Regions from separate parts of the Nocardia sp. NPDC057440 genome, predicted to be linked through region 1. Evidence: riboswitches for the same ligand, from Rfam matches in the RefSeq annotation. Region 1 holds a riboswitch; each other region holds the start of a gene.
The links. Region 1 has a riboswitch for S-adenosylmethionine ahead of ACFU4Z_RS30220 (ABC transporter substrate-binding protein). Riboswitches for the same ligand answer to the same signal wherever they lie in the genome.
Positions count from the first base shown of each region.

Region 1 (3,759 bases):
CACCGAGGACCTGGGCATCGCCCGAGTCCTGCGCCGCAACGGTTTCCGCACCGCACTCGTCGCGGCAGGGCGGCAGGTGGAGACCAGAATGTACTGCGACGCCGCCGAACTCGAAGCGGGCTACACCCGCTGGCTGTGGTCCGCCTACGGCGGCTCCGCAGGCGCCGGTGCGGCCGTCGGAGCCATTGCCGCGCTGGCCTATTGGGTTCCGCCGCTGGCCGCGGTCGCAGGTAGCGGGGTGATCCGTCGCGCAGGCCTGCTCGGCTACTCCGCTGCGGTAGCAGGCCGCCTACTGTCTCGTTCCACCGAGGTCGGCGGCCCCATCACAGCCACGGATGTCCTCGCGGCACTTGCACATCCACTGTCCATCGGCGTATATCTCGGCCTGTGGGCGCGGTCCCGCAGCAGGCATCGACGCGGCGCCCTGCGCTGGAAAGACCGCCCGCTCCCTCCCTGACCTGCCTGCCCGCGTCCGCCACATAGGACCCCGGAGCGCGCTTACTCCTGACCCCGTCCCCTACCCCGTGCCGGACCCGGACCCGGACCCGGACCCGGACCCGGACAACCATTACACCGGGTGCCCGGTTGCGACACGGGGTGTGCGGATCGACACCGGGTGCGGCTGCCGTCGGGCGCGCAAGGGTGTTGTCTCGGGCTCCTGAGCCCGTTGAAGCCGGACGAGATTGTCGGGGGCGACCGGGCTATGGGACCGCGCTAATACCGATGGTCGGGAGGAAGAAGCAGGAGTGGCCGTTGTTCTGGACGGTACCGAAGACGGCGGCGAGCACGGTTCCCGAGCCGGTGTCGACCGGGACGGCGCGGACGCCGCCGACCGGGAGTGCGGCGAAGAAGAAGTCCTGGATCGCGCGTTCGGCGAGGGGGCGGATTTCCGCCGGGACTTCGGCGGGGACCATGGCGCGGAAGACGTCGGAGAGCGGGCCCATCGAGGTGAAGCCGCTGCGCCCGTTGCGCAGGTTCATCCACGCGACGCGCATGCCCGACACGGTCGAGGTGTCCGGGGCGACGCCGTAGGGCACGAAGGTGAACATGGTCTGGCCCGCTTTCACGGCGGTGAGGTCGAGGCCGGGGATGGTCACCGTGGTCTTGGGCCACGGGCCGGGAATAGCGCCCGCGACGGCGGGGACCAGGCCGAGGGTGCCGGAGTCGGAGCAGAACGCCGCGGCGGTGGGATACAGGAAGGGGTCCATGCCGACGGCGCGCAGCGCTTCGAGCGCCGATTGATACGCGCCGAACAGATCGGTGGGTGCGGCTGTCCGGGCGAGACCGGGGCGCTCAGCGGCGACAGCCGGGGCGGGAGCCGCCGGAGCGCCGAAAGCGGTGGCAGGGCCGGCAAGGGCCAGCGCGGCCGTACTCGTCGCGATGGCGGTCAGCGTGGTCAGACGGCGCACAACGGTCACTTCGGACCTCCTCATCGTCGGCACGATCGAGGTCAGGGTACTCCGGCAAACTCGCTAAGCAGGGAATCTTCAAGTTAGCAATTTTCTGGCGCGCCGCACGCCCTCGCGATCCGCGATTTCGGATCCATGAGGTGGGCGCTGCTCATGGCGACGGGCTCAATGATCGCGGGAACCGGCCCTCTCGGACAAGGGCTGTGCTCACGCTGATTCCTAACCTTGTTCTGGAGTGCCCCTGCTTCGCATGCTATTTCGGCTAGACCCTCGACGGCCCGCGCTCGCCGCGGGCCGCACCATCCAGAGCGACCGAGAGACCTGGCTCGTCGACGTCGCAGCAACCCCCCGCTCGCCGGGTGCGGGTGCTTCCGCCGGGAACGATGGAGGAAACCGACATGATCACCGAGCAACACAGCACCCGTTGGGGCCGCCGCCATGCCGACCAGTGCCGCCGCACCGCCGCGAGCTGTCGCGACTGACCGCGCCGCCAGATCGCGCACCCGTCACTGGCCGGGTGATGTGACCGCCTGATGAGGGGCCGGTCTCGTTCGTTTCTTCGAAGGACCTCGATATGAGTGCGTCCATCGCATCCAGCGCAGCCGCTGCCGTCGGCGGTGCGCCCGTAACCACCGCGACCGAGGACGTGGCTCGGACCCAACCCCACCGCGATCTACCACGCGGCAACCGCGGATCAGACCAAGATCGTGGCCACCTTCTCCGGCGCGGGCGAGGCGCTGCAGGGCGAGATCGGCGTGCTCACCAAGAAGGACAACGGGCTGATCGGGGCGGTGCACAAGGCCATCGACCACGCCATCCAGTCGGGCACCTACCAGCAGGTCATCGACCGGTGGGGGCTGAAGACCGAAACGGTGACCAGCTCGCGGATCAACCCGCCCGGCCCGCCGAAGAAGTCGTGACAGCCCGATGACACAGCGATTTTCCTCGAATCGGCGACTCTCCCCGGCACCACCACCCGAGCTGCGTGTGCACGCGGTCGCTCAGGACGATCCGTTGGCCACGCCCCTGCTCGCCGAGCTCGCCGTCGAATACAGCACGCGCTACGGCCGGACCGTCGGTGCGGTGCACGACTCGCTGCGCGAATACCCGGCCGCGGAATTCACGGCGCCGGACGGTGCGCTGCTGGTCGTCACCCGCGACGGCGAGCCCGTGGCAGGCGGCGCTTTCCGACGCTACGACGACGACACCGCCGAGCTGAAACGCATCTGGACCGCACGTGAGCACCGCATGCAGGGACTCGGGCGCTTCGTGATCGCACAGCTGGAGACCGAGATCGCACGGCGTGGATACCGCCGCATCTACCTGACCACGGGTCCGCGCCAGCCCGAGGCCGTCGCCCTGTATCTGAACCACGGCTACACCGCGCTCTACGACCCGGACATCCCCTCGGACGAGATCGGCCCGCATCCCTTCGAGAAGTACCTGCCCGCCCCACATCCCGCCTCCGACCCGGTAGGAGCCCACGCATGAAATTCCTGCTGTTCACCCTGGTCACCCGGGTTCCGGACCCGATAACCGGGCGGCTGCCCGGCACCAGGGAGCGACTGCGCAATGTCATCGAGCAGGCGGGCATCGCCGAAGAGCTCGGCTACGACGGGTTCGCCGTCGGCGAGCGGCACGAGGATCCGTTCCTGTCGGCCGCACCGCCGGTGATCCTCAGCCACATCGCCGCGGTCACCTCGCGCATCTCGTTGTTCACCGCGGTCACCACGCTGAGCCTGCTGGATCCGGTGCGCGCTTTCGAGGACTACTCGACGCTGGACAACCTCTCCGGCGGCAGACTGGAACTGATCATCGGCAAGGGCAACGGCAGTGCGCAGGCGGAGCTGTTCCACGTCACCACCGACGATCAGTGGGACCGCAATCGTGAAGGCTACAAGCTGTTCCGGGAGCTCTGGGCCAGCGACAGCGTGACATGGTCCGGCCGGTTCCGGCCCGAACTCCGTGCGGCCAAGGCGCTGCCGCGGCCGTGGCAGCCGCGCATCCGCATCTGGCACGGCAGCGCGACGAGTCGCGACTCGGTGGAACTGGCCGCGCGCCACGGTGATCCGCTGTTCTCGGCGAATGTCACCAATCCCATCGAGCCTTATGCCGAGCTGGTGCGCCACTACCGGGAGCGGTGGGAGTTCTACGGGCACGACCCCGCCGATGCCATGGTCGGCGCGGGTACCGCCGGATTCCACGTGGCCAAGACCTCGCAGGAGGCCGCGGAAGTGTTCCGGCCGATCTTCGAGGCGCGACTCACGCTGGCCCGCAAGCTCGGTTTGCCGGTGGTGTTCGAGACCCTCGCGGACTTCCTCGCCCGCAGTTCGGCGTTGGTCGGCAGCCC
Region 1 is NZ_JBHVDF010000018.1:146,188-149,946, reverse strand. It holds gene ACFU4Z_RS30230 (glycosyltransferase) at 1-457, shown strand, start outside; gene ACFU4Z_RS30225 (hypothetical protein) at 702-1,418, opposite strand; SAM riboswitch class I at 1,706-1,799, shown strand; partial or broken gene ACFU4Z_RS30220 (ABC transporter substrate-binding protein) at 2,057-2,329, shown strand; gene ACFU4Z_RS30215 (GNAT family N-acetyltransferase) at 2,337-2,900, shown strand; gene ACFU4Z_RS30210 (LLM class flavin-dependent oxidoreductase) at 2,897-3,759, shown strand, end outside.

Region 2 (3,759 bases), on a different contig from region 1:
GGTGTCAGTCGACCGGCCTGCGGTGCACTCGGGCCAGCCGCATCGTCTCGGTCAGCAGCTTCGACACCGCGGCCGCCTCGGTGAGGAACCCGTCGTGGCCGTCGCGCGAATGCACGATCTCCAGACCATCGCAGCCGGGCAGCCCATCGGCCAGTTCCTGTTGGGTGCGCAGCGGATAGAGCCGATCGGAATCGACGCCGCCGACCACGCACGGCACCGGCGTCGCGGCGAGCGCGGCCGCGACCCCACCGCGCCCACGTCCGATGTCGTGCCGGTTCATCGCCTCGGTGAGCAAGACGTAGGTGGCCGGATCGAAACGGCTACAGAGCTTGTCGGCCTGATGGTCCAGATAGCTCTGCACCGCATAGCGGCCGCCGCGCCACGGATCCTCATCGCCCTGCGCGTTGTTCTCGAAGCGGTGATCCAGCTCGGACTCGGTCCGATAGGTCAGGTGCGCGATGCGCCGTGCGATGCCCATGCCGGTCGTCGGGACGCGATCGGTGTCGTGATAATCGCCGCCCTGCCAGTCGGGGTCGGCCTTGATCGCGGCGATCTGCGTTGTCTGCGTGCCGATCTGGTCGGCGGTGGCGCGCGCGCCGACGGCGAGCACCAGTGCGGCGCCGACCCGATTCGGGGCGCCGACCATCCACTCCAGCACCCGCATGCCGCCCATCGACCCGCCGACGACCGCGGCCAGCGTTTCGATGCCGAGCAGATCCATCAGTGCCACTTCCGCGCTCACCTGATCGCGGATCGAAATCTCCGGAAACCGTGCGCCCCAAGGCTTTCCGTCCGGAGCCAGCGAGGTGGGCCCGGTGCTTCCCATGCAGCCGCCGAGCACGTTCGTCGCGATGACACACCACTCGTCGGTGTCGATCGGCGCGCCGGGACCGACCATGCCGTCCCACCATCCCGGTAGCGGATGGATGTCGTCCGGGCGTCCGATCACATGTGAGTCGCCGGTCAGCGCGTGCTCGACCAGCACCACGTTGTCCAGCGTGGGGGAGAGCTCACCCCAGCGCTGCACGGCGAGGTGTACGTCCTGGACCACAGCGCCGTTCTCCAGCCGCACGTCCCCGATGGCGACCATGCCGAGCCGCCCGTCCGGCGGTGGCAGGGCCACCGCCGAGGCGGGTCGCACGACACTCGGTTCGGCGCCCACGGTCACGTCGCCGCCGCCGCGAAACCGGCTCGCAGATCGGCGAGGATGTCGTCGATTCCCTCGATGCCCACCGCCAGCCGAACCAGCCCCGGCGTGACGCCGGAGGCCAACTGCTCCTCGGGTGTCAGCTGCGAGTGCGTGGTCGACGCGGGATGGATTACGAGAGAACGCACATCACCGATGTTAGCGACATGGCTGTGCAGGGCTAATGCGTCCACGAACTTCTTGCCCGCATCGACACCACCGCTGAGCTCGAACGCGACAATCGCGCCCGGCCCCTTCGGCGCGAGCTGCTTAGCGCGCTCGTGCCACGGCGAGGACGGCAGGCCCGCGTAGTACACCGTTTCGACGGCGGGCAGGCCGGTCAGGAACTCGGCCACCGCCTGAGCATTGGCGACGTGACGCTCCAGGCGCAGGCTCAGCGTCTCGACGCCCTGGCTGATCAGGAAGGCGTTGAACGGCGACACCGCGGCACCCAGGTCGCGCAGCAGCTGCACGCGCGCCTTCAGCGCGTACGCGGGTGCGCCGAGGTCGGCGAACACCGCACCGTGGTAGCTCGGGTCCGGTGTGGTGAAACCGGGGAACCGCGGCTCGCCCTGCTCGTCGACCACGGTCCAGTCGAACGTGCCGCCGTCGACGATCACGCCCGCGACCGCAGTGCCATGGCCGCCCAGGTACTTGGTCGCCGAGTGCACGACGATGTCGGCGCCGTGCGCGAGCGGCTGGATCAGGTACGGGGTGGCGACCGTGTTGTCCACGATCAGCGGCAGTCCGTTGGCGTGCGCGATCGCGGAGATCCCCGGGATGTCGAAGATGGCGCTGCTCGGGTTGGCGATGGTCTCGCCGTAGAACGCCTTGGTGTTCGGCCGGATGGCCGCACGCCACTGCTCCAGGTCGTCGGGGTCCTCCACGAAGGAGACCTCGATGCCGAGCTTGGGCAGCGAGTAATGGAAGAGGTTGTAGGTGCCGCCGTAGAGGTGCGGACTGGACACGATGTGATCGCCCGCCGAGGCCAGGTTGAGGATCGCGTAGGTCTCCGCGGCCTGTCCCGAGGCCAGCAACAGCGCGGCGACGCCACCCTCCAGGGCGGCGATGCGCTGCTCGACCACGTCCTGGGTCGGGTTCATGATCCTGGTGTAGATGTTGCCCGGCTCGGCGAGGCCGAACAACGCGGCCGCGTGATCGGTGTCACGGAAGGCGTAGGAGGTGGTCTGGTAGATCGGGAGGGCGCGGGCGCCGGTGGTCTCGTCCGGGGCCTGCCCCGCGTGGACCTGCTTGGTCTCGAAGGACCACTGCGTCGGATCGGATGCGATCGGATCGATATCGGCCGCGGACGCGATGGGGTCACTCATGTCTTGCTCCAAAGGGGTTGTTCGCCAGAACTACTTGCTAATGGGATGTGGGCGACGGACAACAACACATTGGGGGTACCTCCTGAAGTGCGCGCTTGCTCTCGACTTTCGAGAGCCCGGTCATCACCCGGAGCACCCCACCGCTGCTGGAGGGTTGCCGTCCAGCAAGCCGGGGCTTCGCGCTGGCACTCATGACCTGACCGGCATCATAGCTGGCGGTCGGTCGACGATCGAAATCGTCGTCGAAAACTCACCGGGTTTCGGTGGCCAGCGGGACGCAGCAGATGCGCACGAACTCGTCGAAGGTGGAGAGGAACGCGGTGCGGCCGGCCAAGGCCGCCGCCGCCGGGTCGCCTTCGTCGAAGATGTCGACCGAACATTCCATCCCGAGCTGCCCGATCAGCTGCCAGGTTCCGACGATCAGCCGCACCTGCAACGCATCGGGCTCGGTGTGGAGTCGTTCGGCGAGCACTTCGGCGATAGCGGCGGTCTTGTTGTCGGCGTGCTCGAGGCTGCGCGCACTGACCGACGGACTGCTGCGCAGGATCCGCTGCATTTGCTGGAACTGCCGGAACGACAGCAGCCTGTCATTTCCATCTATCGCCTGGTCGATGGTCCGCAGGAAAGCCTCACGCAGCGCGCGCAGCTCGTTGCCGGTGACCGGGAGCCCGCGCAGGGTCTCGGCGACGGTGCGGCCGAAGTCCTTGATCGGCCCGAGGATGATGTCCTCTTTGCTGTCGAAATACCGGTTGATCGTGCGGGGCGAGACGTCGGCGGCATTGGCGATCTGCTCGACGGTGGTGGCATCGAAACCATGTGCGTCGCAGAGGTCGAGTCCGACCTCGATGATGCGCAACCGGGTCTGCTGCTTCTTGCGCTCACGCAGGCCGGCAGGCACCGGATTCGCGGTGTGGTCCTGGTTCGGCTCGGCGCCGACAGGGGCGTCCGCTGCGGCACTCGCGCCGGTCGACGTTGATGACTCGAGCATCCTTCCACTGTATCGCAACCGGGACTTTTCGTGTCGTTAGCAGTCAAATGTCTGATTGCGACATTTTTCCCTTGACGACAAATGTCCGACAATGACAGGATGGCAGCACGACTTCGAGTTCCAAGGAGATCAAGGTGACCGAGACTGCGACAGCGGTAGACGTTCCGGAAAAACAAGGCAGTTCGGCGCGCTGGTGGGCCCTGGGGGTGATCGCATTGGCCCAGCTCATGGTGGTGCTGGATGCCACCATCGTGACC
Region 2 is NZ_JBHVDF010000001.1:217,118-220,876, reverse strand. It holds gene ACFU4Z_RS01060 (homoserine O-acetyltransferase) at 5-1,090, opposite strand; gene ACFU4Z_RS01055 (bifunctional o-acetylhomoserine/o-acetylserine sulfhydrylase) at 1,165-2,514, opposite strand; SAM riboswitch class IV at 2,601-2,711, opposite strand; gene ACFU4Z_RS01050 (TetR family transcriptional regulator) at 2,765-3,502, opposite strand; gene ACFU4Z_RS01045 (MFS transporter) at 3,637-3,759, shown strand, end outside.
Region 2: linked by a shared signal. The riboswitch ahead of ACFU4Z_RS01055 (bifunctional o-acetylhomoserine/o-acetylserine sulfhydrylase) and the one ahead of ACFU4Z_RS30220 (ABC transporter substrate-binding protein) in region 1 are both predicted to bind S-adenosylmethionine.

Region 3 (3,759 bases), on a different contig from region 1:
GCCGGTGCGGTGGCGCTCGGTGGCTTCGTGCTGCGCTCGGTACGCGGCCGCGGGCCGAAGGTCCTCGATATCGGCTTGTTCCGCACTACGATCTTCGCTACCGCGAACGTGGCCAACTTCTTCGCCGGCGTGGCGATGTTCGGGACGATGCTGTTGCTGCCCTTGTACTTCCAGTTACTGCATGGCAAAGGGTTGATCGCGACGGGGCTGTCGCTGCTCACGTTCGGTCTCGGCGGCATCGTCGCGCTGCCTGTCGCGGGACGGCTGACCGACCGCTACGGCGGTGGTGTCGTGGCGGTGGCGGGCAATGCGCTGATCATCGCGACCACAGTGCCGTTCGCACTGTCGGACGCCTCGTTGAATTCCGTGCTGGTGCAGGCGTTATTGCTGGTCAGGGGTATGGCGGCGGGGCTGACCGGAGTGCCCGTCGTGGCGGCGGCCTATGCGGCGGTGGGTCGCGAGCAGCTCCCGGATGCCGCGTCGTTCGTGAATATCTTGCAGCGGGTGGGCGGCGCTGTCGGTGCGGCGTTGATGGCGGTCGTCCTCTACCGCACGGCCGCGGCGGGTGCGTCCGTCGATGTGAGTTTCCAGCGGTCGTTCTGGTGGCTCACCGGGGTGGGAGCTGTCGCGCTCGTTGCCTCGATCCTGCTGTGGCGCAAGGAAAAAGGGTGACCTAGGCGGCGGAGGCCGCGGTGCCGATGCCGAGGGCCGCGAGGACGGCCGCGCTCGCCTGCTCCAGGCGATCGCGGACCTTCGGCTTGCGCAGTATCGCCACGGCGCGCGAGGCGGCGATCGCGAGCAGCACCATCTCCACCGCGGCGATGCTCGATTCGACCGCGCCGAGGGCGAGGGTGTTGGCGAAGGTGACATCGGTGAGGAACTGGGGCAGCACGGCCAGGTAGAACAGGCCGACCTTCGGGTTGAACATGCACGACACCAGCCCTGCGGCGAATGCCGAGCGAATCGATGCGGGGGAACCGGAATTCGCCTGCGCGGTAACCGCTTCGGTCGGGTCGAGGGCGGCACGCCGCTGTCGCCGGTGATCGATCAGCGCACGAACTCCCAAGTACACCAAGTAGATTCCGCCGACGATCTTGAGCGCGCGATAGGCCGTCGCCGACTGCTCCAGCAGGGCGGCGACGCCCGCCGCGACCACAACGGCCCACACGATGCCGCCGAGCGCCGACCCGAGCGCCGCCGCGATCCCGGGTCGCGCGTCCACCATCGAGAAGCGCAGCACCAGGAACGAATCGGGGCCGGGCGTGATCGACAGCAGTACGCACAGGCCGACGAAACTGAGCAGCAGGGAAAGCGTCACCCACCGATGGGACCGCACATCACGACATCGCGCAACCGGTTTCGACCGGCCGAGACCATGCTCGCCGGGCCTTGGCCGCGGGCGTCGTGTTTTCGATTCCGGTTGACAGCGGCCGGTGCGGTCTGCCAATCTCGGTGCAGGTCATGAGTACCAGCATCAAGCCCTGGCTAGCTGGTCGGCAACCCTCCTCCGCGGTGGGGTGCTCCAGGTGACGACCTGGCCGCCGCCCGACCGGGCGCGGCAAGCGCGGACTCGTACACCCCTTGGTTCCGGGTCCCATGACCGACGGGATTTCGTGATGACTGTTGTTGTGGATCAGACCTGTGCCGCCCTCGCCCGGGTTTCCGGCGGCGACCTCCTTGTGCCGCTCGTCCAGGGCGGAACGACCACCTACGCGAACTTCGACTACGCCGCGAGCGCACCGGCATTGGCGCAGGTCACCGACCGGGTGCAGCAGCTGTTGCCGTTCTACGCGAGCGTGCACCGCGGTGCGGGCTACGCCTCGCGGATCTCCACCGAGTGCTACGAGGCGGCTCGCGGTTCGGTGTCCAGGTTCCTCGATGCCGACGACGACCAAGTGGTGGTGTTCACTCGCAATACCACCGACGCGCTGAACCTGCTCGCCGCGTGCGTGCCCGGCGACACCGTGGTGCTGGATATCGAGCACCACGCCAACTTCCTGGCGTGGACGCGCAATGGCCGCCGCGTAGTTCGGGCCGCGGACACTGTGGCCGAGACTATCCGGCTGCTGATCGCCGAACTGTGCAGCAAGCCCGCCGCGCTGCTCGCGGTCACCGGGGCTTCCAACGTCACCGGCGAGGTGCTGCCGTTGGAGCGGCTGGCCACCATCGCACACCAGTGCGGCGCGCGCATCCTGGTCGACGCCGCGCAGCTGGCTCCGCATCGCCGAATCAGCCTGCGCGACAGCGGCATCGACTACCTCGCCTGCTCCGGGCACAAGCTGTACGCGCCGTACGGCGCGGGTGTGCTGGTCGGGCGCCGCGATTGGCTGGATGCCGCCGATCCGTACCTGGCAGGCGGTGGCGCGGTGCGCGAGGTCACCACCACGGGCGCCGACTGGGCCCCCGCGCCGCAGCGGCACGAAGCAGGCTCCCCGAACGTCCTCGGTGCGGCCGCGCTCGCCGCCGCCTGTGAGGCGCTCTGTGCGATCGATCCCGAAACCCTCGCCACCCACGAACGTCTGCTCGCCGACCGACTCCGCGTCGGCCTTTCCGCCATCCCCGGCGTCGACCTGCTGCGCATCTGGGACGACAGCCCCGACACCGTCGGCATCGTCGCCTTCACCCTGGACGGCTTCGCCCCCGGCCACGTCGCCGCCTATCTCTCCGCCGAACACGGCATCGGCATCCGCGACGGCCGCTTCTGCGCTCACCCGCTACTGGCCCGCCTCGGTCTCGACGGCGCACTGCGCGCCAGCATCGGCCTCGGCACCAGCTCCGCCGACGTCGACCGCCTCGTCGACGCCGTCGCCACCCTCGTCGAATCCGGCGCCACCTGGAACTACGCCGCCACCGATGGCCTCTGGAACCCCACCCCCGAAACCCGCCCTTTCACCAGCCTCGATACCACCGGCGGCGCCGCACCCTGCAGCATCGGCTGACCGGTCTTTGTGTGGTTGTCCGCGACCCTCAGCGCGCGGGAGGCCGGGTAACCGGGCTCATTCGCCGAGGGCGCTCGGGCGGTGGTAGCGGCCGTTGTAATAGAGCAGCGGCGCGGCGGCCGGTTTTTCATCGGTGTTGTCGTGGACGCGGGTGACCAGGCCGACGGCGAGGGTGTGGTCGCCGATGGGGATGAGCTGTTGGATGACGGCGCGGACCCAGATGGGGGTGCCGTGCAGGACCGGCTCGCCGGTGTCGAGGGTGGTCCACAGCGAGCGGTCGGTGAAACGTTCCTCCGCGGCGCGCGCGAAGCGCTGGGCCAGGTGGTGCTGGTGTTCACCGAGGAAGTGGATGACCACCGAATCGGCCTTCAGCAGGGCGGCGATGCTCGAGGAAGTGTGTGCGATGTTGAAGGAGACCAGCGGGGGTTTCAGCGACAAAGACGCGAAGGATGTCGCGGTGAAGCCGACCGGGCCGTTCTCGGAGCAGAGCGTGACGACCGTGACGCCCGCGGGATAGTGGCGCATAGAGGCGCGGTATTGCTCGGCGGTGATGCCGCTCAGATCGTCGGGAATCCGGAAATTCGTGGCGGGCCGTTGTGCTTCGGTCACATGACGAAGCTACGCCCGGTTCGAGGGTGGTGGGCGCCGACGTCGTTGTTCGATTGATGTTCGCACCGGCTGCCGCTCTGCTCGCGTGGGGTGATCGCCGCTGGTCGAGATTCAGTCCACGTCGATCGGAAGTCCGGCGGTGATCCGCACCAGTTCGCGAAAAGACGTGCGGAATACGGTGTCCGGATGACCGCCCGCGGCCCACAGCTCG
Region 3 is NZ_JBHVDF010000017.1:124,274-128,032, reverse strand. It holds gene ACFU4Z_RS29405 (DHA2 family efflux MFS transporter permease subunit) at 1-672, shown strand, start outside; gene ACFU4Z_RS29400 (LysE family translocator) at 674-1,318, opposite strand; SAM riboswitch class IV at 1,458-1,571, shown strand; gene ACFU4Z_RS29395 (aminotransferase class V-fold PLP-dependent enzyme) at 1,617-2,939, shown strand; gene ACFU4Z_RS29390 (flavin reductase family protein) at 2,997-3,548, opposite strand; gene ACFU4Z_RS29385 (YbaK/EbsC family protein) at 3,660-3,759, opposite strand, start outside.
Region 3: linked by a shared signal. The riboswitch ahead of ACFU4Z_RS29395 (aminotransferase class V-fold PLP-dependent enzyme) and the one ahead of ACFU4Z_RS30220 (ABC transporter substrate-binding protein) in region 1 are both predicted to bind S-adenosylmethionine.

Region 4 (3,759 bases), on a different contig from region 1:
CCGCGCCGATGCAGCTCCTCGATCAGTTCCTTCGCCACTCCCACACGCTCGTCCGCTGCCACCGAGATCCGCATACGTCCAGGGTAGGCACGCGGCGCCGCCGCGGGTCGCCGAACGGGACATCGCTGTGCTCGTTACTCGACGATGTCCCGCTCGCGGCGCGGGACGCACTAGCTGAGCGCGTGGTCCAGGTCGTCGAGAAGGTCTTCTACGTCCTCGAGGCCCACCGAGATACGGACGACGCCGTCGGTGAGACCGATGGTCGCGCGACCTTCCGGGCCCATCGCGCGGTGGGTGGTGGTGGCCGGGTGGGTGATGAGGGTCTTGGAGTCGCCGAGGTTGTTGGAGATGTCGACGATGCGCAGGCGGTTGAGCACCTCGAAGGCACGCTTCTTGCCTTCATCCGCAGGCGCGTTCAGCTCGAAGGTGACCACCGTGCCGCCGCCGCTCATCTGGCTCACGGCCAGCGCGTGCTGCGGATGTGATTCCAGGAAGGGGTATTTCACCCAGCCGACGGACTTGTTGCCCTCGAGGAACTGAGCGACGCGCAGCGCGGATTCGGTGGAATGACGCACCCGCAGCGGCATCGTCTCCAAGCCCTTGAGCAGGGTCCACGCATTGAACGGGCTCAATGCGGGGCCGGTGTGGCGCATCAGATTCTTCACCGGGCCGTCGATGTAGTCCTGCGGACCGAGAATCGCGCCGCCGAGCACCCGGCCCTGGCCGTCGATGTGCTTGGTGCCGGAATACACCAGGACGTCGGCGCCGAGTTCGAAGCCGCGCTGCAGCAGCGGTGTGGCGAAGACGTTGTCCAGCACCACTTTCGCGCCCGCGGCGTGGGCGAGTTCGGTGACCCGGCGCACGTCCACCAGCGTCTGCATCGGGTTGGCAGGCGTCTCGAAGAACACCGCCTGGGTGGGCACCGAGAGTGCCTGCTCCCACTGATCGAGGTCGTCGCCGTCGACGAAGACGGTTTCGATTCCCCAGCGCGGCAGAATCTCGTTGCACACCACGAAGCAGGAGCCGAACAGGCTGCGCGCGGCGACAAGCCGGTCACCGGCGCCGAGTAGCGCGCCGAGCGCGGTGAAGACGGCGGACATGCCGCTCGCCGTGGCGAAGCAGGCTTCGGCGCCGTCCATCAGCCGCAGCCGCTCCTCGAACATGGCGACCGTCGGGTTGCCGTAGCGGGAGTAGACGAAATGTTCGACATCGCCGGTGAACGCGGCCTCAGCGGCCTCGGCGCTCTCGTAGACGAAGCCGGAGGTCAGATACAGCGCTTCGGCCGTCTCCTCGAACCCCGAGCGCCGCAAGCCACCGCGCACGCCGAGGGTCGCCGGGCCGACGCCATCGGGCAGCGGCTTGTCGAAGGAGCCGCCGGTGATCACGACTGCCGCCACGGGAGGCCGATGGCGCGCCAGCCGGAGCCGCCACGATGACCGGTCGCGTCGAGGCCGCCCTCGAAGCCATCCAGCACGTTGTAGGACGGTCCGATCCCGACCCCGGTCGCGGTGTTCGCGGCATGCGCGGAACGCTGGCCGGAGCGACACAGGAACACGACGGGGGCCTCCGGGTCGCGGCCGTCGAGCGCCTGGGTCAGCTGCTCGACGAACGCGCCATTGCGGGTGCCGGTGCCGTCGACCCACTCGATCAGCACCGTCGGGCGCTCGATCGATGTGGTGTCGGGAACTCCGACGAAGCGCCATTCGCCTTCGGTGCGCACGTCCACCAGGACGGCTTCCGGGTTGTCCCGCAGTAATTCCCACGCCTGCTGCGGGGTGATGTCACCGGCATAACTCATGTGGACCTCCTGTGAATCCGCTCTTGCCGCACCTTGGTTTCGGGTGCGCGGCCAGGTCGTCACCCGGAGCACCCCGCCGCGGAGGAGGGTTGCCGACCAGCAAGCCGGGGCTTGACGCTGATTCTCATGACCTGGTTCTGAGATTGCCTGGGCGGGGGTCACCCTGTCAAACCCCAGTTCACGACGTGGGACGGTCAACCGCAGATGAGCCAGCCGTCGCCCGATCGCGTCAGATTCCAGGTCGCCGTGGCTGCCTTGCCATTGACCTCGGTGGTGACTGTCGCCTTCGCCCGGTCACCGTCGACCATCGGATTCTCGATTTTTGTTATCTCGACGGTCTTTCCGGTTTCGAGGCCACCGAGCTGCGCGGCCAGCGACGACTTGCCCTCGTCGAATCCATCGCACGCCACACCCGGCGGCGGCGTGAGGTCGCTGTGGCCGCGAGCGTCGGCGTAGTTGCGGACCGCCGCCGCGATGCGGTCCGCTTCTGTGACATTTTTCTCAGCCGGTGACAGCAACCCGCCGAGCACGATCCCGACGACCACGATGACCGCCACCACCGCCGCCGCGATGAACGGCCACGGGGTGCGGGAGTCGGTCTGGTCGACCTCGATTACATCGTCGCCGTCGGTGCCTCGCTGATCGGTCATGTCCACGATGATCCCTGGTCGGCGGGGTTATCGAGCGCCCGCCCCCGAACTCGACGACACGCCGCGGAGGATCTCGTGCGCACAGCGGTTACCCCGGAGCACACCGTGGGTAAGCAACGAGAGGCAGGCCGTCCTGGCCGCGGGCCGGTCACCGCACCGGCGCGGGCTGCCGGGCGGACCACCGATAGAATCGCGAGACTGCGGCCTGCTGTCATAGCTGATATGACAGCGAGTCGGCACCAGTGTCCGCACATCAGGTGCAACCACAGCGGCGCGTCGAGTTAGCCTAGGCTAAGACCGACGCCATTAATTGTTTTCGACCTTAAGGGTGCGCGTAAGAGATGACCGAACAGAGTGCAGCGACCCGCCCGCTCCGCATCGCGATCGTGGGCGCAGGGCCGGCCGGCATCTACGCCGCCGACGCATTGATGAAGTCCGATGCCGAAGTGTCGATCGATTTGTTCGAGCGCATGCCTGCTCCGTTCGGGCTGATCCGCTACGGCGTCGCGCCCGACCATCCGCGCATCAAGGGCATCATCACCGCCCTGCACAAGGTGCTCGACAAGCCACAGGTGCGCCTGCTCGGCAACATCGACTACGGCACCGACATCACTCTCGACGACCTGCGCACCTTCTATGACGCGGTCATCTTCTCCACCGGCGCCAACGCCGACCGCGCCCTGGACATCCCCGGCATCGGTCTCGACGGCAGTTACGGCGCGGCGGACTTCGTGTCCTGGTACGACGGACACCCCGATGTGCCGCGCACCTGGCCGCTGGAGGCCGAGAAGGTCGCCGTCCTCGGTGTCGGCAACGTGGCGCTCGACGTGGCGCGGGTGCTCGCCAAGACCGGCGACGAACTGCTGCCCACCGAGATACCGCCGAACGTTCACGCTGGACTGAAAGCCAACAAGGCGGTCGAGGTCCACGTGTTCGGCCGCCGCGGCCCCGCGCAGGCGAAGTTCACCCCGCTGGAGCTGCGCGAGCTGGACCACTCCCCGACCATCGAGGTCATCGTCGATCCCGAAGACATCGACTACGACGAGGGCTCCGAGGCCGCGCGCAGGCACTCCAAGCAGGTCGACATGATCGCCAACACCCTCGAGCAGTGGGCCATCCGCGACGCGGGCAACCGTCCGCACAAGCTGTTCCTGCACTTCTTCGAGTCCCCTTCGGAGATCATCGGCGAGAACGGCCAGGTCGTCGGCTTGCGCACCGAGCGAACCCAGCTCGATGGCACCGGAAACGTCAAGGGCACCGGCGTGTACCGGGACTGGGACGTCCAGGCCGTCTACCGCGCGGTCGGCTACC
Region 4 is NZ_JBHVDF010000002.1:406,029-409,787, reverse strand. It holds gene ACFU4Z_RS04960 (RpiB/LacA/LacB family sugar-phosphate isomerase) at 1-74, opposite strand, end outside; gene ACFU4Z_RS04955 (O-succinylhomoserine sulfhydrylase) at 171-1,385, opposite strand; gene ACFU4Z_RS04950 (rhodanese-like domain-containing protein) at 1,382-1,798, opposite strand; SAM riboswitch class IV at 1,813-1,930, opposite strand; gene ACFU4Z_RS04945 (hypothetical protein) at 1,993-2,448, opposite strand; gene ACFU4Z_RS04940 (FAD-dependent oxidoreductase) at 2,790-3,759, shown strand, end outside.
Region 4: linked by a shared signal. The riboswitch ahead of ACFU4Z_RS04950 (rhodanese-like domain-containing protein) and the one ahead of ACFU4Z_RS30220 (ABC transporter substrate-binding protein) in region 1 are both predicted to bind S-adenosylmethionine.